3 regions of the Nonomuraea sp. NPDC050783 genome follow, and region 1 is predicted to be linked to each of the others. Evidence: riboswitches for the same ligand, from Rfam matches in the RefSeq annotation. Region 1 holds a riboswitch; each other region holds the start of a gene.
The links. Region 1 has a riboswitch for thiamine pyrophosphate ahead of AB0H75_RS10125 (FAD-dependent oxidoreductase). Riboswitches for the same ligand answer to the same signal wherever they lie in the genome.
Positions count from the first base shown of each region.

Region 2: it holds a riboswitch for thiamine pyrophosphate, as region 1 does, so the genes downstream of both, AB0H75_RS39610 (TenA family protein) here and AB0H75_RS10125 (FAD-dependent oxidoreductase) in region 1, are expected to answer to the same signal.
Region 3: it holds a riboswitch for thiamine pyrophosphate, as region 1 does, so the genes downstream of both, AB0H75_RS47200 (cytosine permease) here and AB0H75_RS10125 (FAD-dependent oxidoreductase) in region 1, are expected to answer to the same signal.

Region 1 covers NZ_JBFAHK010000003.1:430,051-439,716, forward strand. Annotated here, with positions in the region: gene AB0H75_RS10090 (YbaK/EbsC family protein) at 1-442, shown strand, start outside; gene AB0H75_RS10095 (GNAT family N-acetyltransferase) at 453-1,028, shown strand; gene metF (methylenetetrahydrofolate reductase [NAD(P)H]) at 1,144-2,064, opposite strand; gene AB0H75_RS10105 (polyprenyl synthetase family protein) at 2,185-3,252, shown strand; gene thiE (thiamine phosphate synthase) at 3,432-4,073, opposite strand; gene AB0H75_RS10115 (Rv2175c family DNA-binding protein) at 4,051-4,428, opposite strand; gene AB0H75_RS10120 (NAD(P)/FAD-dependent oxidoreductase) at 4,459-5,622, opposite strand; TPP riboswitch at 5,706-5,821, shown strand; gene AB0H75_RS10125 (FAD-dependent oxidoreductase) at 5,824-7,188, shown strand; gene thiS (sulfur carrier protein ThiS) at 7,185-7,385, shown strand; gene AB0H75_RS10135 (thiazole synthase) at 7,378-8,133, shown strand; gene AB0H75_RS10140 (PASTA domain-containing protein) at 8,341-9,666, shown strand, end outside.
Region 2 covers NZ_JBFAHK010000021.1:132,949-142,614, reverse strand. Annotated here, with positions in the region: gene AB0H75_RS39635 (bifunctional UDP-sugar hydrolase/5'-nucleotidase) at 1-1,666, shown strand, start outside; gene AB0H75_RS39630 (GNAT family N-acetyltransferase) at 1,762-2,319, shown strand; gene AB0H75_RS39625 (GNAT family N-acetyltransferase) at 2,380-2,907, opposite strand; gene AB0H75_RS39620 (hypothetical protein) at 3,030-3,368, shown strand; gene AB0H75_RS39615 (carbon starvation CstA family protein) at 3,372-5,498, shown strand; gene AB0H75_RS39610 (TenA family protein) at 5,511-6,185, opposite strand; TPP riboswitch at 6,173-6,272, opposite strand; gene AB0H75_RS39605 (hypothetical protein) at 6,265-6,396, opposite strand; gene AB0H75_RS39600 (DNA polymerase domain-containing protein) at 6,431-7,387, shown strand; gene AB0H75_RS39595 (M28 family metallopeptidase) at 7,513-9,027, shown strand; gene AB0H75_RS39590 (hypothetical protein) at 9,175-9,666, opposite strand, start outside.
Region 3 covers NZ_JBFAHK010000038.1:30,426-40,091, forward strand. Annotated here, with positions in the region: gene AB0H75_RS47150 (STAS domain-containing protein) at 1-263, opposite strand, end outside; gene AB0H75_RS47155 (hypothetical protein) at 432-1,010, shown strand; gene AB0H75_RS47160 (sensor histidine kinase) at 1,000-2,178, opposite strand; gene AB0H75_RS47165 (response regulator transcription factor) at 2,178-2,870, opposite strand; gene AB0H75_RS47170 (hypothetical protein) at 2,978-3,151, shown strand; gene AB0H75_RS47175 (DUF6412 domain-containing protein) at 3,148-3,348, shown strand; gene AB0H75_RS47180 (YidC/Oxa1 family membrane protein insertase) at 3,428-4,075, shown strand; gene AB0H75_RS47185 (ATP-binding protein) at 4,072-4,506, opposite strand; gene AB0H75_RS47190 (ATP-binding protein) at 4,648-6,516, opposite strand; gene AB0H75_RS47195 (methylated-DNA--[protein]-cysteine S-methyltransferase) at 6,606-7,178, shown strand; gene AB0H75_RS47200 (cytosine permease) at 7,144-8,481, opposite strand; TPP riboswitch at 8,471-8,584, opposite strand; gene AB0H75_RS47205 (rhodanese-like domain-containing protein) at 8,653-8,976, opposite strand; gene AB0H75_RS47210 (Fpg/Nei family DNA glycosylase) at 8,994-9,666, opposite strand, start outside.

The DNA.
Region 1 (9,666 bases):
GCAGTCCGCACTGCGGGAGCTGGGCGCGGGCGGCGAGGTCATCGTGCTGCCGGAGAAGGCGCCGACCGCGGCGAGCGCCGCGGCGCAGCTCGGCTGCGAGGTCGGGGCGATCGCCAACAGCCTGATCTTCGACGCCGACGGCGCGCCGCTGCTGGTGCTGACGAGCGGCGCGCACCGCGTGGACACCGCGCTCGTCGCGCGTACGGCGGGCGCGACGAGCGTGCGCCGGGCCACCCCGGAGTTCGTCCGGGCGGCGACCGGCCAGCCCATCGGCGGCGTGGCCCCGGTCGGGCACCCGGCGCCGGTGCGCACCCTGGTGGACAACTGGCTGAGCAAGCACGAGGTGGTGTGGGCGGCCGGCGGCCATCCGCTGACGGTCTTCCCGACCACGTTCGACGAGCTCGTACGGATCACCGGGGGCACTCCGGTGGACGTCGAGTAAGGTGCGACGGGTGATCGAGTTTCGCGGGGCGGGGCCGGCCGAGTTCACCGAGCGGCTGGAGACGGTGATCGGCATCTACGCGGACGCGATGAACCCGCCCGCGGACCAGATCACCGGCCGCAAGGCCATCATGCGCAACCACGCGTCATATCCCTATTTCCAGTGCTATTTCGCGGAGTTGCGCGACTCACCGTCGGCGCCGGGCGGGCGCGGGGAGCCGGTGGTCGCGGGCTTCGCCTACGGCTTCCGCGGCGCGCCCGGGCAGTGGTGGCACGACGTGGTGTTCAGGGCGCTCGCCGAGCGGTCGGGCCGCGAGGTCGCCCACGCCTGGCTGGGCCACGCCTTCGAGCTGGCCGAGATCCACGTCCACCCCGACCACCAGGGCAAGGGCATCGGCCGCGCCATGATCAGGACGCTCTGCGCGGGCCGCCCCGAGCGCTCGGCCGTGCTGTCCACCCACGACCGGCCGACCGCGGCCCGCCATCTGTACGCCAGCCTCGGCTTCACCGACCTGCTCAGCGGGTTCGTCTTCCCCGGCGGCTACGAGGAGTACGCCGTCGCGGGCCGCCCGCTGCCCCTTTCCTAGACCAGGGTTTGCCGTGTCATGGGCCGGGGCATGACGATGGCGGAGAGTGACCGTTCCGTTACCGTCCGATGGGAGTTCCCCGCCGCCATCCGCCCGATCCCCCTGCGGGCGGATGTCAGGCGGGCAAGGAAGCCGGCGCGAGGCGCTGGAAGACCTCCCGCGAGGCGCTGGAGCGGTTGAAGGTGATGAAGTGGATGCCCGGCGCGCCCTCGTCCAGCAGCCGCTGGCACAACTCGGCGCCGTGGTCGATGCCGAGCCGCCGCACCGCCGCCGGGTCGTCCTTGACCGCCTCGAAGCGCGCCGCCACGTCGGGCGGGAACGGCGCCCCCGACAGCTGCTCGGAGCGCGCGATCGTGCTCATCTGCGTCACCGGCATGATGCACGGGATGATCGGCGTGTCGCAGCCCCGGGCCGCCACCCGGTCGCGCAGCCGCAGGTAGTCGTCGGCCTGGAAGAACATCTGCGTGATCGCGTAGTCGGCGCCGGCCCGGCACTTGCGCACGAAGTATTCGGTGTCGGACTCGATGGACGGCGAGCGCGGATGCTTGAAGGGGAAGGCCGCCACGCCCACGCAGAAGTCGCCCGCCTGCCGGATCAGCCGCACCAGCTCCTCGGCGTAGAGCACGCCCTCCGGGTGCCGCACCCACTCGCCGGTGGGGTCGCCGGGCGGGTCGCCGCGCACGGCCAGGATGTTGCGCACCCCGGCGTCGGCGAAGCGCCCGACCAGGTGGCGCAGCTCGCGGACGGAGTGGTTGACCGCGGTGAAGTGGGCCACCGGGGTGAGCGTGGTGTCGTGGGCGATGCGCTCGACGATGTCGACGGTGCGGTCGCGGGTGGAGCCGCCGGCGCCGTAGGTGACCGACACGAACGTCGGCCGCAACGACTCCAGCTCCCTGATCGCCTTCCAGAGCTGCCGCTCGCCCTCGTCGGTCTTGGGCGGGAAGAACTCGAAGGAGAACGTGCGGCCGCCGGCGGCGAGCATGTCGCGGACGGTGGGGACACGTCCCGGCAGGATGGAGGGTCGTCCGAGCGCCATGGTCCAAGGCTACAGGCAGCCGGGCCGGGCACGGAGGCCCCCGGCCGTCACCCCGGCGGCTCGCGGACCTCACCCCGGCCCGGATCGGAACCGCTCCGACCGGCCACTAGTCTCGGAGACATGACCACTGACGCCGCGAGCATGGACGTCCTGCGCACGCGCGTGGAGCGTGCCCTGGGCGCCTTCGTCGAACGCCAGCTGCCCGCCTCCGGCGACCCCGATTTCCGGCCGCTGCGCGCGGCAGCCGAGGACCTGCTGGCCGGCGGCAAGCGGCTGCGGCCCGCGTTCTGCTACTGGGGGTGGCGCGGCGCGGGCGGCGCGGACGACCCCGCCATCTTCACCGCGGCGGCCTCGCTGGAGCTGCTGCAGGCCAGCGCGCTCGTCCATGACGACGTGATGGACAAGAGCGACCTGCGCAGGGGCATGCCGTCGGCGCACCGCCGCTTCGAGACCCTGCACGAGAAGGCCGGCTGGCACGGCTCGGCCGAGCAGTTCGGCGAGGGCGCGGCGATCCTGCTGGGCAACCTGCTGCTGATCTGGTCGGGCGAGATGTGGCGCACCAGCGGCCTGCCGCGCGAGTCGCTGGAGGCGGCCCAGCCGGTGCACGACCACATGCGCACCGAGCTGATGTGCGGCCAGTACCTCGACCTGCTGGAGCAGGCGCACGGGGAGAACACCTTCGAGTCGGCGCTGCGGGTGGCGCTGTTCAAGAGCGGCAAGTACTCGGTGGAGCAGCCGCTGCGGCTCGGCCTGGCGCTGGCCGCGCGCAAGCTCACCCCCTGGATGGACGAGCTGTGCACCGGCTACGGCCAGGCGGTCGGCATCGCCTTCCAGCTGCGCGACGACATCCTGGGCGTCTTCGGCGACCCGGCGCAGACCGGCAAGCCCGCCGGCGACGACCTGCGCGAGGGCAAGCGCACCATGCTGGTGGCCCGCACGCTGGCCGCCGCCTCCCCCGGTGACGCCGCGACCGTGCGGCGGCTGCTCGGCGACCCCGGGCTGGACGAGGGCGGGGTGGCCACGCTGCGCCGCGTCATCGAGGGCACGGGCGCGCTGGACGAGTGCGAGCGTCTGATCGGCGACTACCTGGGCGAGGCGCTGTCCGCGCTGGACCGGGCTCCGGTCACCGAGGAGGCCCGCGCGGCGCTGAAGGAGCTGGCGGTCGCCGCCACCTCCCGCAGCACCTGACGACCCGGCGGCTCCCGATCCGACGGCTCCCGATCCGGCGGCTCCCGATCCAACGGCGCCGGGCCTGACCGCGTGTGGCCCGACCGCGCCGGGCCCGACCGCGCGGCCCGACGGCCCCCGGCGCGACGACGCCGCCCTCCCCCGTGCGGGGAGGGCGGCGTCGGTGGTCGGGTGACGGGTCAGGCCGCTGCGGCCAGGCGCTTGGCGAACTCGGCCGCCGCCGCGCCGGGGTCGTCGGCGTCGGTGATCGCCCGCACGACCACGACCCGGCGCACGCCGTACGACAGGACCTCGTCCAGGTTGGCGAGGTCGATGCCGCCGATCCCGAACCACGGCCGCGAGGTGTCCAGCGACGCCGCGTGCCGCAGCAGCGACGGGCCGGGCGCGGGGCGGCCGGGCTTGGTGGGCGTGGGCCAGACGGGCCCGCAGCAGAAGTAGTCGACGCCCTCCTCCACGGCCGCGGCGGACGCCTCGGCGGCGGAGTGGGTGGACCGTCCGATGACGATGTCGTCGCCGAGTATCTCTCGCGCGACCGTCAAGGGAAGGTCGTCCTGCCCCAGGTGGAGCACGTCGGGACGGGCGGCGTAGGCGATGTCCGCCCGGTCGTTGACCGCCAGCAGCTTGCCGTGCCGGTCGCAGGCGTCGCGGAAGACCTCCAGGAGGGCGAGTTCGTCGCGTGCCTCCAGGCCCTTCTCCCGCAGCTGGATGATGTCCACGCCGCCTGCCAGCACCGTGTCGAGGAACTGCGCCAGGTCGCCGCGGTCGCGGCGGCCGTCGGTGCAGAGATAGAGGCGGGCCTCAGAAAGCGAGGGCTTGGGCACGCCGCTTGACCTCCGTGTGACGGCCGGCCCTGATCGCCTCGATGGGCGAGCCGGGCAGGGAGTCGTCGGGGGTGAAGAGCCAGCGCAGGGACTCGACGTCGTCGTAGCCGGCGTCCTGCAGCACGGTCAGCGTGCCGGGCAGGCCCTTCATCACGTCCTTCCCGTCGAGGAACACCGCGGGCACCTGCGGCGCACCGCTGCCCTCCCGGCGCACGCCGAGGAGCTTGTGGTCCTTGAGGAGTTGCTTGGCCCGCCCGATCGAGAGGTCGAGGCGCCGGGCCACTTCGGGGAGCGTGAGCCACTCGTTGACGAGTTGGTCGGTCTCCCGGTCGATCTGCGCAACAGAAAGCGTCACGGAACCACAACTACCACATGGCGTGCTTGCTCAAACAACACAATCCCGTAGGGGCACTTCTGGATCTACCAGGCGTTCCGCGTCCAGCCGGGAGCCCGCGTCGATGAGCCGGCGGCCCTGGACGAGATCCCGCGGGCGATCGACGGCGAACACCGCGGCGATCGTGCCGTCGCCCTTCAGCCAGACGGCCGACCACTTGCCCTCCGGGCCGCCGCGGTAGAGCAGGCGCTCGCCCGCCGGGTGGTGGCCGGCGTACTGGACCATGTGCCCGAACTGCTCCGACCAGAAGTACGGCACCGGGTCGTAGACGGCGTCCTCGCCGAGCAGGGTCGCGGCGGCGACCTCGGGGGCGTTGAGCGCGGTGTCCCAGTGCTCGACCCGGAGCCTGGTCCCGAAGCGGCGCGACCACCAGGCGGCGCAGTCGCCGACCGCGACCGTGCCGGGCAGGGAGGCACGCAGGCGCTCGTCCACGACGACGCCGTTGTGCAGGTCGAGGTCGGCGTCGGCCAGCCACTCGACGGCCGGGCGCACGCCGATGCCGGCGACGACCACGTGCGCGTCCACGAACTCGCCGCCGACCAGCTCCACGCCGCCCTCCTCGACGGCGTGGACCATCGTCTCCAGGCGCAGGTCGATGCCCTCGTACCAGCGCTCGGTGCGGGCGCCGATCTCCGCGCCGACGGCGGTGGCCAGCGGGGCGGGGCCGGCCTCGATCACGGTGACCGCGCAGCCGGCGCGGCGGGCGGCGGTGGCCACCTCGGCGCCGATCCAGCCGGCCCCGATGATCGCGACCCGGGCGCCGGGGACGAGCGCGGCCCGCAGCTCGTGGGCGTCGTCGAGGGTGCGCAGGACGTACTGCGGGCCGTCGCCGGGCAACCGGACCGGCTCGGCCCCGGTGGCGATGACCAGGCCGTCGTGGCGCAGCTCGCCCTCGGTGGTCTCGACGACCCCTGAGCGCAGCGCGACGGCGGACACGCCGGGGCGGAACGTGACGCGCAGCGCGGCCAGGTCCGTCTCGACGAACGTGGTGTCGGACTCGCCGAGCAGCACGCTCTTGGTCAGCGGCGGGCGGTCGTAGGGGCGGTGGCGCTCCCGCCCCACCAGGGTGATCTCGCCGCCGAACCCCCGCGCGCGCAGCGCCTCGGCCGTGCGCACGCCCGCCAGGCCCGCTCCCACCACCACGACATGGTCCACGAGCAAGACCATAGACGGAGGCCGGGCCGGAGGGTGCAAGGGGGGCGTGTCCGGGCATGGCGGCGAGGCCGTAGGCTGGAGAGCGTAAGACGCGCGGGAGTCCGGCCGCACCGGGCTGAGAGGAAGGCTGTGACGGGCCTTCGACCGCAAGACACCTGATCCGGATCATGCCGGCGAAGGGAGCGCCCAGTGGACGTGCCGGTGGATGTCACAGCGGATGTCGCGGCGGATGTCACAGCGGAGGTGCCCGCCGGCGTGCCGGCGGAGGTGCCCCCCGACGCGGTCCTGGTCGTCGGCGGCGGGATCGTCGGGCTGTCCGTGGCGTGGCGGCTGGCGCGGGCGGAGCGGCCGGTCACCGTGGTCGATCCGCACCCCGCCGGAGGCGCCTCGCACGCGGCGGCCGGGATGCTGGCGCCCGTCAGCGAGGTGACCTACACCGAGGAGCCGCTGCTGCGGCTGGGCATGGCGTCGCTGCGGCGCTGGCCGGCCTTCGCCGCCGAGCTGGCCGCCGACGCGGGCCTGCCCGGTGCCGACACCGTGGACCTGCGCGCGGAGGGCACGCTCGACGTGGCCTTCGGCGCCGACGACCTCGCGGCGCTGGACGAGCTGGCCGCGTTCATGGAGAAGCTGGGGCTGCCGGTCGAGCGGCTGACCGGGCGCGAGTGCCGCCGCCTGGAGCCGATGCTGGCGCCGTCGGTGCGCGGCGGGCTGCTGGCCTCGGGCGACGCCTGGGTGGATCCGCGCCGCGTGACGGCGGCGCTGCTGGCCGCGCTGGAGCGGCTGGGGGTGCCGCTGGTGCGCGCCCGCGCCACCGAGCTGCTGCGGGAGAACGGCGTGGTCACCGGCGTACGCCTGGAGGCGGGCCGGGGCGCAGCGGGCCAGGACGCGGCAGACCAAGGCGCGGCAGACCAAGGCGTGACGGGCCAAGGCGTGACGGGCCAAGGCGCGGCGCGCCAAGGCGCGGCGCGCCAAGGCGCGGCGGGCCGGGGCGCGGCGGGCGGGCCGGGCGAGCTGCGGGCCGGGCGGGTGGTGCTGGCGGCCGGTGCCTGGAGCGCCGGGCTGGCCGGGGTGCCGGTGCGCCCGGTCAAGGGGCAGATCCTGCGCCTGCGCTCGCCGCAGCCGCTGCTGAGCCGGTGCGTACGCGGCACCGTCCACGGCTCGTCCGTCTACCTCGTCCCCCGGGGCGACGGCGAGCTGGTGGTCGGCGCGACCCAGGAGGAGCTGGGCTTCGACACCCGGGTGACCGCCGGCGGCCTGTACGAGCTGCTGCGCGACGCCAGGGAGCTGGTGCCCGGCGTGACCGAGCTGGAGCTGGCCGACGTGGTGGCGGGCCTGCGCCCCGGCACGCCGGACAACCTGCCGCTCATCGGCCCGCTCACTGGCTCACTCACTGGCTCACTCACTGGGCCGGACGGCGCGGCGAGGCTCGTCCTGGCCACCGGCCACCACCGGGGAGGCGTGCTGCTCGCGCCCCTCACGGCGGCCCTGGTCGCCGGGGAGACGAGCGCCGAGGAGGGCGAGCTGGCGGCGCTGTGCTCGCCGGCGAGATTTCGGGAGATCTCATGAAGGTGCAGATCAACGGGGCCGCGCACGAGGTCCCCGACGGCACGACCGTCGCGCAGGCCGTGCGGACCCTGACCACGGCGACCACCGGGGTGGCCGTGGCGCTGAACGACGAGGTGGTCACGCGCGGCGCCTGGGAGACCACGGCGCTGCGCGACAGCGACCGCGTGGAGGTGCTGACGGCGGTGCAAGGTGGATGATCTGATCATCGCCGGGGAGAAGTTCTCCTCCCGGCTCATCATGGGCACCGGCGGCGCCCCCTCCCTGGAGGTGCTGGACCAGGCGCTGGCGGCCTCCGGCACCGAGCTGACCACGGTCGCCATGCGGCGGCTCGACCCGCACGCGCGGGGCTCGGTGCTGGACGTCCTGCGCGAGCGCGGCATCAAGGTGCTGCCCAACACGGCCGGCTGCTTCACCGCGGGCGATGCCGTGCTGACGGCCCGGCTGGCCCGCGAGGCGCTGGGCACCAACTGGGTCAAGCTGGAGGTCATCGCCGACGAGCGGACGCTGCTGCCGGACCCGATCGAGACGTTCGACGCGGCCGAGCGGCTGGTGGCCGACGGGTTCGTGGTGCTGCCGTACATCGGCGACGACCCGGCGCTGGCCCGGCGGCTGGAGCAGGCCGGCTGCGCGGCCGTGATGCCCCTGGGCGCGCCGATCGGGTCGGGCCTCGGCATCCGCAACCCGCACAGCATCGAGCTGATCGTGGAGGCCGCCGGGGTGCCGGTGATCCTCGACGCGGGCATCGGCACGGCCAGCGACGCCGCGCTGGCGATGGAGCTGGGCTGCGACGCGGTGCTGCTGGCCACCGCGGTCACCCGGGCGCAGCGGCCGGACCTGATGGCCGCGGCCATGAAGGCGGCGGTCACGGCCGGGCGGCTGGCCCGCCAGGCGGGCCGCATCCCGCGCCGCCGCCACGCCGAGGCGTCCTCCCCCATGACACCGTGACCGCGCTGCCGTGACCGCGCCGCCGCCCGGCCGTCGCGGCCGGGCCGTCGCGGCCGGGCCGTCGCGGCCGGGCTGTCGTGAGGCTTCTGGGGGCTCTGGGGTCGCTCGGGCGGGCGGAGCCGCTGGTGCGTGGCGGCGAGCACGTCTCGGCATCGGTTTCGGGCGGCCGGGCCCTGCCGGTGCCAAAACGCCCGTAAACTCAGCCGGGTGGATACGACGACTGCGGACCCTCTGGTCGGGCGGCTCCTCGATGGACGCTATCGCATCGAGAGCCGGATCGCCCGGGGCGGTATGGCGACCGTCTACCTGGCGCTCGACGTCCGGCTCGACCGGACGGTCGCGCTGAAGGTCATGCACCGCTCGCTCGCCGAGGACCCCGCGTTCGTCAGGAGGTTCATCGGCGAGGCGAAGTCGGTGGCCAGTCTCTCCCACCCCAACGTCGTGCACGTCTTCGACCAGGGCACCGACAACGACGTCGTCTACCTGTCGATGGAGTACGTCCCCGGCCGCACGCTCCGCGACGTCCTGCGCGAGCGCGGCCGGCTGCCCGCCCGCGAGGCGCTGGAGATCCTGATCCCGGTGCTGGCCGCCCTCGGCGCGGCCCACCAGGCCGGCATGGTGCACCGCGACGTCAAGCCCGAGAACGTCCTGATGACCGACGACGGCCGGGTCAAGGTCGTCGACTTCGGCCTGGCCAAGGCCATCGAGGCGACCAACCAGACCCGCACCGGCGTGATGATCGGCACGATCGGCTACATGGCGCCCGAGCAGGTGCTCACGGGCGCGGCCGACGTGCGCAGCGACGTCTACGCGGCCGGCATCATGCTGTTCGAGCTGGTCACCGGGCAGCAGCCCTACGACGGCGAGACGCCCATGTCGATCGCCTACCGGCACGTCCACGACACCGTGCCCGCGCCGTCGTCGCTGGTCCCCGAGGTGCCGCCGCTGATCGACACGCTGGTGGCGCAGGCGACGGCGCGCGAGCCCCACGACCGGCCCAAGGACGCCACGGCCATGCTGGTGGCGGCCGTGGACGCGCACCGCATGCTGCCGCGCACCACGATCCCGCCGCTGTCGCACTCCCAGCCGTACGGGCCGCAGCAGGGCTCCGGCCCGATGCCGGCGCCGCTGCCGATGCCGGGCTCGACGGCCGGGTCGATGGCCGGATCGATGGCGGGCCCCATGACGGGTTCGGGGCCGATGACCGGTTCGGGGCCGATGACGGGTTCGGGGCCGATGACGGGTTCCGGGCCGGTGCGGCCGCAGCCGCCGTCCCAGCCGAACGACCGCACGGCCGTGCACGCCTCCCCCTCGATGCCCCAGGCGGCGCCCTCGCACACGCTGATCCAGCCGCGCGCCGAGGTGCCCGAGCGCCGGCGCGGGTTCCGTCCCAACTGGTTCCTGATGGGGCTGGCCGTGATCATGGTCGCCGCCGTCGCGCTGACCGGCTGGTTCTTCGCCCAGCCCGACTACGTCCGCGTCCCGAAGCTGGTGGGCCAGAGCGTGGAGCTGGCCGAGCAGAGCGCCGTCAAG
Region 2 (9,666 bases), on a different contig from region 1:
GCTCGCGCTCAACGACTTCCACGGAAACCTCGAACCCCCGACCGGTTCCTCCGGCCGCATGGTGGACGAGAGCGGCAACACCGTCGAGGCCGGCGGCGCGGCGTACATCGCCACGCACCTGAAGGCCCTGACCGACCGGAACACGATCGCCGTGGCCCAGGGCGACCTCATCGGCGCCTCGCCGCTGATCTCGGCGGCCTACCACGACGAGCCCTCCGTCGAGTTCTTGGACAAGCTGGGGCTCAAGGTCGCCGCGGTGGGCAACCACGAGTTCGACGAGGGGTACGCCGAGCTGCGCCGCATCATGGACGGCGGCTGCCACCCGGTCGACGGCTGCTCGCCGGCCGGTCAGTGGAAGGGCGCCGGGTTCGACTACGTGGGCGCCAACGTGCTGTTCAAGAACCCGAACGAGAGGACCGACGCGCTCGCCTCGCTCGGCGCCAAGCAGGCCCAGGCCAAGAAGCTCATGGCCGACTGGGGCGTGCCCGCGCTGCCGCCGGTCAGCGTCAAGTGGATGAACGGCGTGCCGATCGGCTTCATCGGCCTGGTCACCCAGACCACCCCGAACATCGTCACCGCCGAGGGCATCAAGAACCTCAAGTTCATCGACGAGGTCAAGGCCGCGAACGTGGCCTCCAAGATCCTCAAGCTGGTGGGCGTCAAGGCGCAGGTCGTGCTCGTGCACGAGGGTGACCAGGTCACCGCCGGGCAGTCGCCGGACGCCTGCTCGGCCGTCCCCGGCGCGGGCAACCGCATCGCCACGCAGGTGGACCCCGAGGTGGACCTCGTGCTCAGCGGGCACTCGCACCAGGCGTACATCTGCACGGTCAAGGACCCGGCGGGCAACGACCGGCTCTTCTCCCAGGGCGGCTCGTTCGGGCGGGTCATCACGCAGGTGGACCTCAAGGTCGACCTGAAGAGCCTGGACATCGACCGCGCGTCGGTCGTCGCGGACAACCACGTGGTGACGCGGACGGTCACCCCGGATCCTGAAATCTCTGCCTTCGTGCAGACGTGGAAGGACCGCGTGGCCCCGGTCGCCAACAAGCCCGTCGGCACCATCACCGCGGACATCACCAACACCGCCACCCCGTCCGGCGAGTCCCCGCTCGGCGACCTCATCGCCGACGCCCAGCTCGCCGCCACCAGGACCGGCGGCAACGCGCAGATCGCGCTGATGAACCCGGGCGGCGTGCGTGCCTCGCTGTCCTACGCCTCCTCCCCGGCCGGCGAGGGCGACGGCGTGGTCACCTACGGCGAGGCGTTCACCGTCCAGCCGTTCAACAACCTCATGCAGGTCGTGACGCTGACCGGTGCCCAGCTCAAGACGGTGCTGGAGCAGCAGTTCACCGGCGGCCCCAACAACCAGGCGTTCACCAAGATCCTCCAGCCCTCCGCGAACTTCACCTACACCTACAGCCGCGGCGCCGCCTGGGGCTCGAAGGTGTCGGACATGAAGATCGACGGCGTGCCGGTGACGGACACCCAGACCATCCGGGTCGCGGCGAACAACTTCCTGGTCGGCGGCGGTGACGCCTTCACCGCCTTCACCGGGGGCACCGACCTGTGGAGCGGGCCGCTGGACATCGACGCCTTCGTCGACCACCTCGGCAGGAACAACCCCGTCGCCCCGCCCGCCACCAACCGCATCACCGTGGTCGACTGACCTCACCGCGACGGGCCCGTCCCCTGCCCCGGCCGGGGGCGGGCCCCCGTAAATCCGGTTGACCGGAACCGGGCCCGCCGAGCATCCTCCGACAGGTGCGCATCGAGTTCATCAGGATCGCCGCCGCCGACGACGACACCGACGGCGCCGAAGCCGACGCCCTCGCCGACTTCCTGGCGGGCGAGGACTGGCCCTACCACGCCGGCACCCAGGACCGCGAGACCGTCCGCCGCCGGGCCGCCGAGGGCGGCTACGACGACGCGAGCAACCGGACGTTCTGGATCCTGGCCGACGGCGAGCGCGCCGGCCTGGTCAGGCTGCAGGACCTCGACGAGGACACGCCGATGTTCGACCTGCGCGTCCGGGCCGCCTGGCGCGGGCGGGGCATCGGTACGGCGGCCGTCGGCTGGCTGACCCGCCACGTGTTCACCGAGCTGCCCGAGGTGAACCGCATCGAGGGCACCACCCGCCAGGACAACCACGCCATGCGGGCGGCCTTCCGCAGGAACGGCTACGCCAAGGAGGCCCACTACCGGCAGGCGTGGCCCGCCCCCGACGGGACGCTCCGGGACGCGGTCGGCTACGCGATCCTGCGCGGCGACTGGCTGTCGGGCAGGGTCACCGCGCCCGACTGGGACGACGAGCGCGCCTGAACCCGCAGCTCACCGGCGCCCGCAGCTCACCGGCGCCCGGTGCTCACCGGCGCCCGGTGCTCATCTGAGCTCCGAGCTGAGCAGCCCCATCATGAGGAAGTCGTGCCGCTTGCCCCTGGTGCGGAACGACTCCCGCCGGCGCCCCTCCTCCACGAACCCGACCTTCGTGTACGCCCGCACCGCCGCCACGTTGTCGGCCACCACCCACAACGTCAGCCGGTGCAGGCCCATCTCCTCGAAGGCGTAGCGGGCGATCACCCGCAGCGCGTCGGTGGCGTAGCCGCGGCCCCACCGGTCGCGCGCGCCGATGGCGATGCTCTGCACCTCGGCCTCGCCGTGCCGGAAGTCGGTGTCGCCGAGCGCGACGTAGCCGACGAACGCGCCGTCGTCGAGCGCCTCGATGCCGAGCACCATCTGCTCGAAGGTGTTGCGCGGCCGGTTCTGGCCCTTCTCCATGTTCTGGGCCAGTGAGATCGGCGGCTCGCTGTCCATCCAGACGCCCAGCTCGGGGTCGTGGTACCAGCGCCACAGGGGCTCGCTGTCGGCCGGCTCCAGGGCCCTGAGTCGTACGAGTTCTCCAGTCAGCACGCCGGCCAGGTCTACCAGCGGGGCACGGCCGGCCGCAAAGGAATTTCGGCCGGTTTCGGCGGCGAACACAGCGGGTAAGGCCGTCGTTGATTTCTGAGCTGCCTGGTGTTCAGGAGCCACAGATGTCCCTTATCACGCTCACGCCCGCCGCCCGTGAAGCGCTGCGTGACGACGAAGTGGTGTTCTTCGACTGGCACGTGACCGGCCTGTGCTGCGCGGACGCCGGCGAGTTCTCGGTCCGGCCACTGCGCCGCTCCCGCCTTCCGAAGCAGGCGCGCAGCCTGCTGCCCGACGTGGTGTACGCGCACCCCACCGCCTGGGTGCACCTGGCCGAGCTGCCGGTCACGATCGACTGCCGCCCGCTGTGGCGCTGGCGGCGCATCACCACCGATCTGCCGCCGGACGCCGGTCTGCGCTGCTGCCTGGGGCGCCCGCCGTACGGCTCTTCCCGTGGGAGGTAACCGGTGAAGCTGCGTTCCATCATCATCTGGACGGCGGTCGCCGTCGTGGGCGCCGTCGGCTGGGCCGTGCTCGCCCTGTCCAGGGGCGAGAACGTCAACGCGGTGTGGCTGCTGTGCGCGGCGCTCGGCTCGTACGCCATCGCCTACCGGTTCTACGCCCGGTTCATCGTGCGCCGGGTGCTGGGGGCCGACGACCGCCGGGCGACCCCGGCCGAGCGGCTCGACAACGGCATCGACTACCAGCCGACGGACCGCCGCATCCTGTTCGGCCACCACTTCGCCGCCATCGCCGGGGCCGGGCCGCTGGTCGGGCCCGTGCTGGCCGCCCAGATGGGCTACCTGCCCGGCACCATCTGGATCATCGCGGGCGTCATCTTCGCCGGGGCCGTCCAGGACATGGTGGTCCTGTTCTTCTCGATGCGCCGCAACGGCCGCAGCCTGGGTCAGATGGCCCGCGAGGAGATCGGGCCGGTCGGCGGGGCGGCGGCGCTCGTCGCGGTCTTCGCCATCATGATCATCCTGCTGGCCGTGCTGGCGCTCGTCGTGGTCAACGCGCTCGCGCGGTCGCCGTGGGGCGTCTTCTCGATCGCGATGACCATCCCGATCGCCCTGTTCATGGGCTTCTACCTGCGGGTGCTGCGGCCGGGCAGGGTCGTCGAGACGACCGTGATCGGGGTCGCGCTGCTCGTCCTGGCGATCGTGGCGGGCGGCTGGGTGCAGGCGTCGAGCTGGGCGCCGGCCTTCACGCTGAGCCCGTCGGCGCTGGCGCTGTGGCTCATCGCGTACGGGTTCGTGGCCGCGGTGCTGCCGGTGTGGATGTTGCTCGCGCCGCGCGACTACCTGTCCACGTTCATGAAGATCGGCACGATCGCGCTGATCGCGGTCGGCATCGCCGTCACGATGCCGCCGCTGCGCACCACGGCCTTCACCGACTTCGCCTTCAACGGCAAGGGGCCGGTCTTCGCGGGCTCGCTGTTCCCGTTCGTGTTCATCATCATCGCCTGCGGGGCGCTGTCCGGGTTCCACTCGCTGATCTCCTCCGGCACCACGCCCAAGATGATCCAGAAGGAGACGCAGGTCCGCATGATCGGGTACGGCTCCATGCTCATGGAGTCGTTCGTGGCCGTGATGGCGATCACCGCGGCCTGCGTGTTGTCGCCGGGCCTCTACTTCGCGATGAACGCCCCGGCCGGCGTGGTCGGCGCCACCGTCCAGTCGGCCTCCCAGGCGGTCGCGAACCTGGGCTTCACGATCACCCCCGAGCAGCTCCAGGCCGCGGCGGCGGCCGTGCAGGAGCAGACGCTGATCGCCCGCACCGGCGGCGCGCCGACGCTGGCCGTCGGCATCTCGCAGATCTTCAGCGGCTTCCTCGGCGGCACCGGGCTGCAGGCGTTCTGGTACCACTTCGCGATCATGTTCGAGGCGCTGTTCATCCTCACCACCGTGGACGCCGGCACCCGGGTGGGCCGGTTCATGCTCCAGGACACCGTCGGCAACCTGTGGAAGCCGATGGCCCGGGTGAGCTGGTGGCCGGGCCTGGTGGCCTCCAGCGCGGTGGTCGTGGCGGCCTGGGGCTACTTCCTCTACCAGGGCGTCAACGACCCGCTCGGCGGCATCAACCAGCTCTTCCCGCTGTTCGGCATCGCCAACCAGCTCCTCGCTGCGGTGGCGCTCACCGTGGCCACGACCCTGCTGATCAAGAGCGGGCGGCTCAGGTGGGCCTGGGTGACGGCGGTGCCGCTGGCCTGGGACGTCGCGGTCACGCTGACGGCGAGCTACCAGAAGGTCTTCTCGGCCGACCCGACGCTCGGCTTCTTCGCCCAGCGCGACCGCTACCAGACCGCCCTCGACCAGGGACGGCTGCTCGCGCCCGCCAAGTCCGCGGACGCGATGCGGCAGGTCGTCGTCAACTCCACCGTGGACGGCGTCCTGGCCGCGCTGTTCGCCGTCATGATCATCATCGTCATCCTGGACGCGGCCCGGGTGTGGACGAAGGCGATCAGGGCGGGCGCGCCGCTGCCGACCACGGAGGCGCCGTTCGAGGAGTCGAGGATCCTGGCGCCGTCCGGGCTCATCGCCACCCGCGCGGAGAAGGAGGCGATGGCCGCCAGGACCGCCGCGCCCGGCTGACCGGCGGGCGGATCAGGGCGCGAGCCAGCGGGCCGTCGGCCAGCCCTCGCGCCGCCACGCGCTGTCCCAGAACATCCACTCGTACGCCGCCGCCGTCCGGTAGGCCCGCTCCATCGCCTCCCGCGTGGCCGGGTCCGCCGCGGCGGCGAGCCGGTCGGCGATGGCCTTGGCCTGCTCGACCGAGGCCGCGAACTCCGGGTCCGAGTACGTGGAGATCCACTTGCCGTACGGGTGGCCGTCCAGGTCGCCCGCGCGCTTCAGCAGCGCCGTGCCCACGTCCTGGTAGATCCAGAAGCACGGCAGCACCGCCGCCACCAGCACGGGGTACGCCGCCGACAGCGCCGTGGCCTGGAGGAACGACGCGTAGGCCAGGCACGTCGGCGAGGTGGCGAGCCCGGCCGCGTCGGCGCCCAGCTCGGCCACGTAGCCGGCGTGCAGCAGGCGCTCGGCGGCCAGCGCGGTGTGCGCGCTGAGGGCGAAGAACGCCGCCTCCTCCGGGTCCGCGGCCCGCGCCGAGGCGGTGGCCAGGGCCTTGGAGAAGGACTCCAGGTAGCGGGCGTCCTGCACGATGTAGAACGCGAACCGGTCGGGGTCGAGGGTGCCGTCGCCGAGCGCGGCGTTGAACGGGTGCTCGTGGATGGCGGTCATCAGGTCGGCCGTGCGCAGCCACATGTCATCGCAGAACATGACGTCCCTTCGCTAGTGCGAGCTAGATCAGGTTCGACGGGTGTGATCTCAGCCCGGCTCGGCCGCCGGGCACCCCGCGTCAGTCGATCACTGTAACAGGGGCTCGGATCCGCGGCTCGGGCGGGAGCCCGGTCCAGCGCAGCCCGGCCGTCAGGAGGCCGTTCTCGCCGGTGGCCTCGCCGTGGCGGGTCGGATACAGGTAGCGGGTCATGATCTGTGCCGTTGTTCCCGATATCGTGGACGGGGTGACCGGCGATGAGACGCGCGAGGGCGTGACGCTGACCAATCTCGACCAGCCGCTGTTCGACGGGGCCGAGGCCACCAAGCGCGACCTGGTCGACTATCTCGACGCGGTGTCCGGGCGGCTCGTCCCGGCGCTGCGCGACCGGGCGCTCTCGGTCGTCCGGGTACGGCCGGGGCAGGAGCCGTTCATGCAGAAGAACCTGCCCAAGTACGCGCCCCCGTGGATCGAGCGCGTCTCGGTGTGGGCGGAGGCCTCGCACCGGCAGGTGACGTACGCGCTGGCCAACGACCGGCGCACGCTCATCTGGTTCGGCAACCAGCGGGCGGTGGAGTACCACCCCGCGCTGTACGCCGGCCACCACTTCACCCACCTGGTGCTGGACCTCGACCCGCCCGAGGGCACGGAGTCGTTCGGGCTGGCGGTGCGGGCGGCGTTCCTGGTGCGGCAGGCGCTGGAGGAGGCCGGGCTGGCGGGCGCGGTGAAGACCAGCGGGGCCAAGGGCGTGCACGTGTTCGTGCCGGTGGAGGCGGGCATCCCGGCCGAGGACCTGGCCGCCGCCACCCGCGCGCTGGGGGCCCGTGCCGAGCGGGCCGACCCGGCGCTGGCCACGACGGCGTTCATCAGGGAGGACCGCGCGGGCAAGGTCTTCATCGACTCGACCCGGGCGGGCGGCGCGACGGTCGTGGCCGCCTACAGCCCGCGCGTCCGGCCCGGGGCGCCGGTGTCCTTCCCGGTGTCCTGGGCGGACCTCGACCGGGTGGCGCCGCGCGACTTCACCATCAGGACGGTGCCCGCGCTGGTCGAGGAGGCGGATCCGTGGGCCGCCGCCATGCCGGCGCCGCAGGCCCTGCCCGCCGACCTCGTCGAGGAGGGGCACGCGATCCCGGTCGCCCGGGTGCAGGCCATGCACGAGGGCAAACGCCGGGCCCGCGCCCGCGCGCGCGGCAACGAGTCCTGAAATCTCAGAATTTGCGGGGTTAATGGGCCTTTTCAGCGTGTGAAGTGCGAGTTACGTTCGCGTTCGGCGCGGCTCGGGGGAAAACGCCCGCCTTCCCTGTCCCCGGCAAGCTGGGAGTTCGCCGCATGCGTATGCGCAGATACGCCCTCGCACTCGCCTTACCCGTCGCCCTGCTCACCACGGCCCTCGCCTCCGCCACCCCGGCGCAGGCGGGCGGCCTCGACGACGTCTTCGCCAAGCTGCTCGTCAAGCAGGTCAAGGGCACGAACGTCACCAAGCATCTGCAGGCCCTCCAGGACCTCGCCACCGCCAACGGCGGCACCCGCGCCGCCGGCACCCCCGGCTACGACGCCTCCCGCGACTACGTCGCCGGCAAGCTGCGCAGGGCCGGCTACAAGGTCACCGTCCAGCCCGTCAACTTCGTGGAGAGCTGGAGCGAGAACTCCCCGCCCGCGCTGTCGGTGCAGGGCGGCAAGACGTACGTGCCGAACGAGGACTTCTACACCTTCCAGCCCTCACCGTCCGGCGACGTGACCGCGCAGATCCAGGCCGTGGACCTGACCCTGCCGCCCACCCCGGCGCCCACCTCGACCAGCGGCTGCGAGGCGTCCGACTTCGCCGGGTTCGTCGCCGGGCGGATCGCGCTCGTCCAGCGCGGCACCTGCCCGTTCGCCACCAAGGTCCAGAACGCCCGCCTGGCCGGCGCGAGCGCCATCATCGTCTTCAACGAGGGCCAGCCCGGCCGGACGGACGCCTACCCGCTGAACATCGGCGGCCTGCAGAACCTCCCGATGGTGTTCGCCGACTTCGCGGTCGGCAACGAGCTGGCCGCCACCCCCGGCGCGACCGTGCACCTCACGATCGATGCCGACCTGGTGCTCGGCACCACCCACAACGTGATCGCCGAGTCCCGGCTCGGCGACCCGCGCAACGTCGTCATGGTCGGCGCCCACCTCGACAGCGTGCCCGCCGGGCCCGGCATCAACGACAACGGCTCGGGCAGCGCGGCCATCCTGGAGATCGCCCAGCAGATGGCGCTCTACCCGGTCAAGAACAAGGTCCGCTTCGCCTTCTGGGCCGGCGAGGAGATCGGCCTGCTCGGCTCCAACCAGTACGTCGCCTCGCTCTCGCAGGAGCAGCGCGACCGCATCCGCCTCTACCTGAACTTCGACATGATCGGCTCCCCGAACTACGCCTACAAGCTGTACGACGGGGACGACTCCGACGCCACCGGCTCCCCGGCGGGCCCGCCCGGGTCGGCGCAGATCGAGCAGCGGCTCGCCGCGTTCTACGCCTCCCGCGACCTGCCCACGGTCGGCACCGACTTCGACGGCCGCTCCGACTACGGGCCGTTCATCGCGACCGGCATCCCGTCCGGCGGCATCTTCACCGGCGCCGAGGGCATCAAGACGCCCGAGGAGGCCGCGCTGTTCGGCGGCACGGCGGGGGTCGCCTACGACGTCTGCTACCACCAGGCGTGCGACACGATCGCCAACATCAACCCGACGGCCCTGGACGTCGACTCCGACGCCATCGCCGACTCCGTCGCCCGCTACGCCTTCAACCTGAGCTCCATCCCGCCGAGGACGCCCGCCACCGCGGCCGCCCTGAAGACGGCGGCGGCGGACTCGGCACGCTGATCCGCGACCGCGACCGCGACCGTGACCGTGACCGTGACCGTGACCGCGGCCGTGACCGTGACCGCGACCGCGACCGCGGCCGTGACCGCGGGCCGGGCGGCGGGTGACGCCGCCCGGCCCGCGGTGGCCGCGGTCGCCCGGCCGGGGTCACCGCGCGGGGTCGAGCAGCCCGCGCGCGGGCGTGCCGTGGCGGAGCGCGGCCACGGCGGCCTCCGGGTCGTCGGCGAAGAAGGTGATCCGGGTGGCCTCGCCCCGCCGGCCGAGGGGGCGCGTGAACGCCACCGGCCCGGCCAGCTCCACGCTCACGTTGGTCCGCGAGCCCACCGCCACCCGCAGGTGCCCGTCCTCCAGTGACACCAGCCGCTGCGCGTTGTCGTCGCGGGTGGTCCGCACCGCGGCGATCCGCTCCCGGGGCACCCGTACGTCGAGGTAGGCGCCGTAACGCACCCGCAGCTCACCGCCGGTGACCACGTGCGGCCGGGTGGCGCAGGTGGCGGCCGTCATGAGCGCGAACGCCAGCCCGTACACGTCGCCCACCAGCACCGGGTACCGCACCCACCCGGGCACCCCCAGCGCGACCAGCAGCAGGTCCACCACGACGGTCTCCACCGCCATCGCGAACCCCATCAGCCCCAGCGT
Region 3 (9,666 bases), on a different contig from region 1:
TTGCGTACGGCGGGACGGGGCGAGGCCACCTCCAGCGTCCCGCCCTGCTCCTTCATCCTCTTGAGCGCCGAGAGCAGCACGTTCATCCCCGTGGAGTCGCAGAAATCCACGGCGGACATGTCGATGACCACCCGGCTCGGACCCTCCTGCAACAGCCGAGTGAACTCGGACTGCAGATGGGGCGCCGTGTAGAGGTCGATTTCCCCAGTGACCGCGACGAGCGCGCACCCGGCATGTGATCGAGTCGAGACCTTGAGCTCCACAGGGGCAGGCTAGCGGCGCGAGCGCTTCCGGTCACGTTGTCACGCCGATAGGGGAACCACAGGTTTTTGTCCTCTGTTTGGGCTCCACAGGTACGGAGAGTACGCGAAGCTTGACAGCGTGACACCAGAACACCCGCCGCGGCACCGAGAAGGAGGGACCAGGGCACGGTGACGGGCCCCACGTCGATGAAGACCGAGAAATCCGAAGATCCTCAGCGCGAAGGGCTCCGCGACCGGCTGGAGTCCATCCTCCTGCGCACCGGAAAGGCCAACTCATGGCATGACGAAGCAGCGCGGCTGCGCGGCCTGCTCAACCACGAGGGCTACGTGCCGATCCGCACCCGGCTGACGCGCGAGGACCTCGAGTTCCTCGCCGGCGCGCGTGCCGATCTGCTCAGGTTCTCCGAGCTCGGGCTCAGGCTGCTCGACCTGCACCAGCCACGGGACGCGGGCGGCATCACCAGCGATGCCGCGCATCCGATCCTGCGGTGCCGGAGCTGCATGTGGCGGTGGCCGTGTCCGACATTTCGGGCGATGCTGGAGTCGTTCGGCCCCCAGCGGGACACGAAGGACACCGCACCGGCCGAAGAGCCGGCCGCGCGGCCCGAGGAGCCGGCCAGACGGGCCGAGGAGCCGGCCGCGCAAGCAGAGGAGCCGGCCAGACGGGCCGAGGAGCCGGCCAGACGGGCCGAGGAGCCGGGCGGGCCGGCCCGGAATCCGATCGCGCCGGCGGCCGTCAGCCGCTGACCAGGGGCAGCCGGATCTCGAACCGGCACCCCGGCCCGTCGTTGACCACCCCGATCATCCCGTCGTGCGCCTCCACGATGCCCTGGGCGATGGCCAGCCCGAGCCCCGCCCCGCCGCCGGCGGTCGGCGTCCGCGCGGCCTCGCCCCGGAAGGCCACCTCGAACACCCGGGGCAGGTCCTCCGCGGGGATGCCCCCGCAGCAGTCCGTGACCGACAGGCACGCCATGTCCCCGTCCACCCCGGCGCGCAGCACCACGGTGCGGTCCGACGGGGTGTGGCGGATGGCGTTGACCACGAGGTTGCCGAGGGCCCGCCCCAGCGCGCCGGCGTCGGCCTCCACGGGCACGGCCTCGGCCGCCTCGGCGGTGAGCAGCACGCCCTTGGCGCGGGCGAGCGGCTCGGCGCCGGCCAGCGTGTCGGCGACGAGGTCGGCGAGGCCGACCCTGGCCCGCGACAGCCGCAGCGCCCCGGCGTGGATGCGCGACAGCTCGAACAGGTCGTCCACCATCGCCGACAGCCGCTCGACCTCCAGCTTGATCTGGCCGTGGTAGCGCGCGACCGTCGCGGGGTCGGAGACCACGCCGTCCTCCAGCGCCTCGGCCATGGCCCGCATCCCGGCCAGCGGGGTACGCAGGTCGTGGCTGACCCAGGCGACCAGCTCGCGCCGGGCGCCCTCCAGGGCGCGCTCGCGGGCGTACGCCTCCTCCAGGGTGTTGGCGATCTCCTGCAGCTCGGCGGGCAGCCCCTGGGGCGCCTGGAACGGCAGGTTCCGTACGGCCGCGACCAGGCGGCTGCTCTCCCGCACCACCCGCTTGGACAACACGAACGCCACCCCCAGCCCCACCAGCCCGCCGACGGCCACCACGCTCAGCACGAAGTCCTTGACCGGGCCCTCGATGATCATCTTGGCGATGATCGCCACGACGCCGGCCAGGGTGGCGGCCACGGCCACCACCACGACCACGGCCAGCATCACGCCGATGGAGCGCGTCCGCAGCCGCCCCAGCACCCAGAGGCCGGCCAGCGCCACCAGCAGCCCGAGCCCGGCGGCCACGGCCACGACCCTCGGCAGCTCACCGACCGCCCCGGCGGCCCGCGACAGCGCGGGCAACACCGGCAGCGCAGACAAAGCAGGCAACACGGGCAGCACGGGCAGCGAGGAGCCCATCAGTCCTCCAGCGGCTCGTAGCGGTAGCCCACGCCCCACACCGTGACGATCCTGCGCGGCGCGGTCGGATCGGGCTCGATCTTCTCCCGCAGCCGCCGCACGTGCACCGTCACCGTGGACGAGTCGCCGAACGACCACCCCCACACCTGGTCCAGCAGCGCCGACCGGCTGAACGCCTGGCGCGGGTTGCGCATGAGGTAGGCCAGCAGGTCGAACTCGCGGGCGGTCAGCAGGACCTCGGCGCCGCCCAGCCGCGCCTCGTGCGCCCCGACGTCCACCACCAGGTCGCCGTCGCGCAGCACCCCGGTGCCGCCGGTGACGGAGGCGCCCCTGGCCCGCCGCAGCACCGACTGCACCCGCAGGGCCAGCTCGCGCGGGCTGAACGGCTTGACCACGTAGTCGTCGGCCCCCGTCTCCAGGCCGACCACCCGGTCGATCTCCTCGCCCAGGGCGGTCAGCATGATCACCGGCACCGGCCACCGCTCCCTGAGCTTCCTGCACACCTGGAGCCCGTCCAGCTTGGGCAGCATGAGGTCGAGCACCATGAGGTCCGGCGGGCGGGCCAGGGCCCGGCGCAGCGCCTCCGCCCCGTCGCCGACGCACTCGACCTCGTGCCCGTCGCGCTCCAGATAGCGGGCGACCACCTCGGAGACGGTCGGGTCGTCCTCGACCACCAGGATGCGGGTGTTCACGCCCTCACGGTACGGCCGGATCCGCCGCGACGGCCGGGGACGTCATCACTCCGTAAGATCACCACATAAGCCTCGCAGCGCATGCCCCGAGGACGTACGGTGGCCTCATGAGTAGAGTCGTGATGCTCGTCATAGGGACCCTGCTGGGTCTCTTCGTGCTGTTCAACTTCCTCCTGCCGCTGCTGGCGGGTCTGTTCAAGCTGGCTCTGATCGTCGGAGTGATCGCTCTGCTCGTGTTCGTCGCGGTCACCGTCATGAGCAAGTCCTCGCGATCGCGTTGACGCAGCTCCTGTTCGACCCGTGGCTGGCCGGGGTCACCCTGGTGGCGATCCTGCTGCTGGCCACGTGGGCGGCCACGTTGCTGCCCGTTCTCGGCGGTGAGCCCCCCGGCTTCCCGCTGGTCTACGCGCGCCGTACGGCGTTCCAGCGCCAGCGCGATCCCGACGCGGCCGGGCGGTCGCGTCCGCGAGCTCCTTAGGCATGCCCCGCTTTCCTGGGTAAGCGGGGCTCGCCGGTGTGCGCGGGCCCCTTCTCCGTCATGAAAGGGCTCGCCTCAAATGATCGATTCTCTTGTCACGTTCGTCGTCGGCCTGGCCGGGGGCGACGCCGCGCTCGCGATCGTGTTGTTCACCCTGGCCGTGCGGCTCCTGCTGCTGCCGCTCGGCGTGCGTCAGGCCCGTACCGCGAGGATCCGAGAGCGGCTCGCACCGAAGCTGCGCGAGCTGCGGAAGCGCTACGCGCGCGACCCCGAGCGGCTGGCCGGGAAGACCAGGGAGCTGTACGCCGGGGAGGGCAGCTCGCCGTTCGCCGGGTTCCTGCCGATGCTCGCGCAGCTGCCGTTCCTGTGGCTGATGTTCCGGGTGGCCACGCATCCGACCGCACTGGCCGGCCACACGTTGTTCGGGGCGCCGCTGGGGCAGCAGCTCGCGGGCATGGTGGCCCATTACGGTCTGCTCAGTGCTCCGGTTTCGGTCTTCGCCTTGGTGATCGTGCTGGTCGCGGCGGTGGCCTGGCTGTCCGCCCGGAACATCAGGATCGGCGACGACCAGCCGGAGCTGGTGAGGAAGCTCAGCCGGCTCGCGCCCTACGGGTCGGTGGCGGCCGCGCTCGTGCTCCCGCTGGCGGCCGCGCTCTACCTGCTGGTGTCCACGGCATGGGCGAGCGCCGAGCGGGCCGTGCTGTACCGCCGCCCGGCAGTCGCCTAACCCGCCTCTTTCAACGCCGCGACCTGCCCGTTCATCGAGGTGGACGGAGGAGCGGGCAGGATCGCCCACACCGTCGTCGTGTCGCCGTCGTGGCGCACCCCCCAGCTCTCGGCCACGTACTCCACGATGCCCAGCCCCCGCCCGCCGAGCGAGGACAGCGTCGGGCGGCCCGCCCGTGGCTCCGTCGCCGCGCCCCCGTCGCTGACCGCCACCTCGATGTGGTCGTCGCTGCGCAGCCAGGCCACCCTCACCATGCCCGACGGCAGCGGATGCGCGTGCCGCAGCGCGTTGCTCAGCAGCTCGCTCACCACGAGCACCGCATCGTCGATCGCTGCGGAGAAGACGCCGCTGTCCTGCAGGTCAGTGCTCAGACGCTGGCGGGCGACAGCGACGCTGGACGGCGCGTACGGCAGCAGCACCACGCTTGACACACCCACCTCCCCGTTCCCTGTGCCCCCGCGGGAACACTCCCCGGTACGACCGAAATGCCCCGTTACTCAATCCCAGAAACCGCATCTCGATCACAGCTTGTACACATTGGACGATAGGTCAGCTCAACCGTGACCACCCCGTTACCGCATCGGTGTGTCGGATCCGATAGGGCCGGCGCCTCTCAGGACCAGCCGCATTCTGGTGCCCCCTCCAGGGCGCGGATGCGCGCTCACGTCTCCCCCTTGTGCCCTCGCCAGGCTGCGGACGATGTAGAGCCCGAGCCCCACTCCACCAAACCTCCTCCGGTCGCCGCTGTCCACCTGGACGAACCGTTCGAAGATCCGCTCCCGGTCGGCGGCGGCGATGCCGACGCCTTCGTCGTCCACCACGACGACCACGTTGTCGTCCTCCGGCCACGCCTCCACGCTGATCAGCCCGCCCTTCGGCGAGTACTTGAAGGCGTTCTCCAGGAGCTGGCCCAGCACGATGTCCGTGGCCAGCGCGTCGCCCAGCACGTACGGCAGCCCGTCGCCGATCGCGACCTCCACCCGGTGCCGGTCCGACAGGGCGGGCAGCCCCAGCGTGGCCGCGTGGATGCGCTCGGCCAGGTCGAACTCCTCGATGCTCACCTTGAGCTCGTCCGCGCCGGCCCGCGCGCCGAGCAGCAGGTGGTCCATGAGCTGCCCGAGGGACCTGGACCGCTCGGCGATGGTGTGCACGGCCGCGCGGCGTTCGAGATCGCTCAGCTTGTCCCAGCGCGCGTCCAGCGTCGAGGCGAACCCCCGCACGATCGTGATCGGGGTGCGCAGCTCGTGGCTGGTGGTGGCGAGGAAGAGGTCCTTGGCCTCCTCCAGCTCCTTGGCCCTGGTGACGTCGCGGAAGTCGACCACGGTCTCGCCGGTCTCCTCGATCCGCGCGCTCACCACGTCCAGCCACCGCCCGGTCTCCAGCTGGAAGGTGAGCTTCCCCCCGGGCTCGGGCAGGGGGAACGGCGGGGGCCCGCCGAGCACGGCCGGCGCGGGGATCGCGGTGATCTCGGCGGCGGCCGGGTTCCAGCGCACGACGTGCCCGGCCTCGTCGAGCACGGCGATGCCGTCGGCGCTGGCGTCGAAGACGGCCCGCTCGTGGGCCCGCTGCCGCACCGCCTCCTGGTAGGCGACGGCGTTGCCGACCGCGATGCCCGCGTGCCCGGCCAGCAGCTCCAGCAGCTCCAGCTCCAGGTGCCCGGGCGCGCGCCGGGCGAACAGAGCGTAGAGCGCGCCGTACGGCCGCCCGCCGACCGCGGCCAGGCCGAGCGCGATCGTGTGCAGCCCGTCCAGCCGGGCCCACACCAGGTCGTCGAGGCCGCTCGACTCCAGCAGCACGGTCTTGCCGGTGCGTAAGAGCCGGTCCACCAGGCTCGTACGCAGGTCCGCGGTGGTGCCGCGGATGGCGCCGGGAAGCTGGTAGGTGCTCACCAGCCGCAGCCGGTCGCGCTCGATGAGCACGAACCCGCCCGCGTCCGCCCCGGTCAGCTCGGTCAGGCTGGCCGAGATCCGGTCGAGCACGGCCGACAGCTCCAGGTCGGAGTTGATGTCGCCGACCACGTCGGTGAGCCGGCGCACCAGCCGGGCCCGGCGGGCCATGCGGCTCCTGGCCACCTTGTCGGTCCTGGCCAGGTGATGGACGCACACGTAGCCGGCCACGGCGCTGCCGAGCCGCAGCGCGCTGATGTCCACCCGCACGTCGAGCAGGCCGCCGTCGCTGCGCAGGCGCTTGGTGCGCACCGACACCTGGCCGCCGGTGCGTACGCGTTCGAGCACCGCGTTGTGCTCGGCGGTCAGCTCCGGCGGGACGATCGGCGCCCGGCGCCCCAGCATCTCGGCCGCGGTCCAGCCGAAGAGCCGCTCGGCGGCCTCGTTCCAGACCAGCACGCTCTGGTCCCTGTCGACCACCACGACGGCGTTGGGCGAGCTGGAGAGCACCGCGCGGGCGATCTCGTCGTCACTACCGGCCCATTGATCCCCCACTCCTCCATAGTGCACGTGGCGCGGTGAGCGCGCCGGGCGATCCGTCCGATACGCTGCGGTCACGAAGATTCCCAGGAGGAGCTGAGGTCATGACGAGCGGCGATCTGGACGCCCTGCTGCGTGTGACCTCCAGCACGTACCGGGGGGAGAGCCCTCCCGACGTCGCGTTCGGCACGTACGACGGCGCCGTGGGCCGGCTGGTGCTGGCGGTGACCGCCAAGGGCACCGTGGCCTGCTCCTTCGAGCCGGAGCACAACGTCTTCGAGCTGATCAGCCGCAACGTCGGCCGCTTCATCGGCCCCGACCCGCGCCGCCTCGACCCGGTGCGCCGCGAGCTGGACGCCTACTTCTCCGGGCGGCTGCGGGCCTTCGCCACGCCGGTCGACCTGGCACTGGCCACGCCGTTCGCCCGCACGGTGCTGCAGAAGACCCTGGCGGTCCCCTACGGCACCACCACGACGCTGGAGCGCATCGGCGAGAGCATCGGCCGGCCGCGCGCGCTGCGGGCGATCGGCAACGCGCTGGCCTCCAACCCCGTCTGCGTGATCGTGCCCTGCCACCGGGTGGTGCGCGAGGACGGCGGTCTCGGCGACTACGCGGGCGGCGTGGCCGCCAAGCAGCACCTGCTCAACGTCGAACGGCGCGCCACGACCGGCCCGTGAGCAGCCCGACGGCCAGCGTCACCAGCGCCGCCACCAGGGCCGCGCCGAGGGCGCCGTTCATCCACGGCTGGCGGGCGAAGCCGATCGCGGCGCGCGTGCCGGCCCAGAACGCGTCCCACGCCGGCAGCGTGGGCGTCGAGGTGGTCAGCCAGTAGGCGGCGAAGCCGAGGGCCCACGGCACCAGCATGTTCCAGCGCGAGGGGGCGCTCTCGCTGGTGTCCCAGGAGCGGGCGAACAGGAAGTAGTCCACGGCCAGCACCGCGAACATCGGCACGAAGACCGCGCCGATCACGCCGAGGAACGCGCCGTAGGAGGTCACGTCCACGACCAGGGCGATCGCGGTGATCAGCAGGCCGATCGCGCCGGAGAGGACGCGCCGGTCCACGCGCGGCATGAGGTTCTGCAGGGACACGGTCGTGGAGTAGACGTTCGCGAACGACTGGTCGCTCTCGCGCAGCACCAGGATGCCGAAGAACAGCGCCCCGGCCGGCACCGCCACGAACGGGGCGAACACCGCCGTGCTGTCGGCCGTCACCGCCGCCGAGCCGGCGATGGCGACCGCGTACACGCCCAGCCCGAGGCAGGCGACCTGGGCCAGCGTGTAGCCGCCGACGACGCCGGTGAACGCGGCGCGGCCGGAGCGGGAGTGCCGGGCGAAGTCGGCGGCCATCGGCACCCAGGAGACCGACAGCGCGATCACGTAGTCCACGGCGGCCGGGAACGCGGTCCAGGTGCCGCCGCCGTGCGTGGGGGCCTCGTTCAGAAAGAACCAGGCGAACCAGATCATCGACAGGATCACGCCGGCCGTGACGTAGCGGCGCAGCAGCCGGATCGCGCCGAGCGGCCAGATGGTCAGCACGGTGGTGAGCACCCCGGCGACGAGCACCCACACCTGGTAGGGGATGCCGCCGAAGATCGCGGTCGCGGCCTTGGCGATCACCCACAGCTCGAACGCGCCCCAGCCGAGCATCTGGACGACGTTCAGCACCGTGGGGACGTAGGAGATCTTCGCGCCGAACAGCCCGCGCAGCAGCACCATCGCCGGCTGCCCGGTGCGGGTGCCGGGAACGGCCGACAGCCCCACCATGGCGGTGCCGACGAGGCTGCCGACCAGCGCCGCCATGAGGGCGGCCGCCAGGCTGAGCGGGGCGTTGCCGAGGGGGTCGAGCAGGAACAGCGCCCCGGAGAAGCCGAGGAGGCTGACCCCGAGGTTGGCCCAGAGGGCACCCTGGTCGAGGACGCCCAGCGTCTTCGGCGGGGCCCCTTCGAGGGTCAGCGGCACTTCGTCGGCGACACGCGCCATCGCACACTCCCTACGCCGGCATTACCCGGACAGGTTCAGGCGGTCGGCAGCAGCGGTATCTGCCCTCTCAGCCTGGTTGCCCCAAGCTCCCGCGACGATCTGCAGTTGGTGCCCCCATGATGCCTCACCCGGCGCCGCGAGCGCCATATGGGGCATTCGCGCCCGGAGGGCTCACGCCACGAAGGGCTCCTGGCCGGTCTCGCTGACCATGGGACGGTGCGCGGCCTGCCACGACTGCATGCCGCCGCCGACGTTGACGGCCTCGCGTCCGAGCTGGTTGAGCCAGGCCGCGACCTGCAACGAGCGCCCGCCGACCCGGCAGACGACGTAGACCGGGCGGTCGGCGGGGATCTCCTCGACGCGCCCCTGGATCTGGGTCATCGGGATGTGCACGGCGTCCGGCGCGTGGCCCGCCAGCCATTCGTCCTGCTCGCGGACGTCGAGCAGGTAGGCGTCGTCGGGCACGGCGGTGGCCTCGATCTCGGGAACGGTCATGCCTCCATTGTCCCCGGCTACTTGAGCAGCTTGGACAGGCGGCGGTCGGCCAGCGGCTTGCCGCCCGTCTGGCAGGTGGGGCAGTACTGGAGCGAGGAGTCGGCGAACGACACCTCGCGGATGGTGTCGCCGCACACGTCGCAGGGCTGGCCGGTGCGGTTGTGCACCCGCAGCCCCGACTTCTTCTCCGCCTTGAGGTCCTTGGCCGCCAGGCCGTGCGCCCGCTCGACGGCCTCGGCCAGCGTGGTGACGATGGCCTCGTGCAGGTCGGCGATCTGGGCGTCGGTCAGGGTCGAAGCGATCTTGAACGGGGACATCCTGGCGGCGTGCAGCACCTCGTCGGAGTAGGCGTTGCCGATGCCGGCGATCACCTTCTGGTCGCGCAGCAGGCCCTTGATCTGGGTGCGGTTGCCGCCGATGATGCGCTTGAGCGCCTCGACGGTGAAGGACGGGTCGAGGGGGTCGGGGCCGAGGGCGGCGATGCCGGGCACCTCGTCCGGATTTTTCGTGACATAGACGGCCAGCCGCTTCTGCGTCCCCGCCTCCGTCAGCTCGAACCCCGGCGCCCTGCCCGCACCGCCGGGCCCGTCGTCGTCCGGCGCGAACCGCACCCGCACCGCCAGCGGGCCCTTCCCCGGCCGGACCGGCCTGGCGCCCGACAGGTCCTCGCGCCAGCGCAGCCACCCCGCC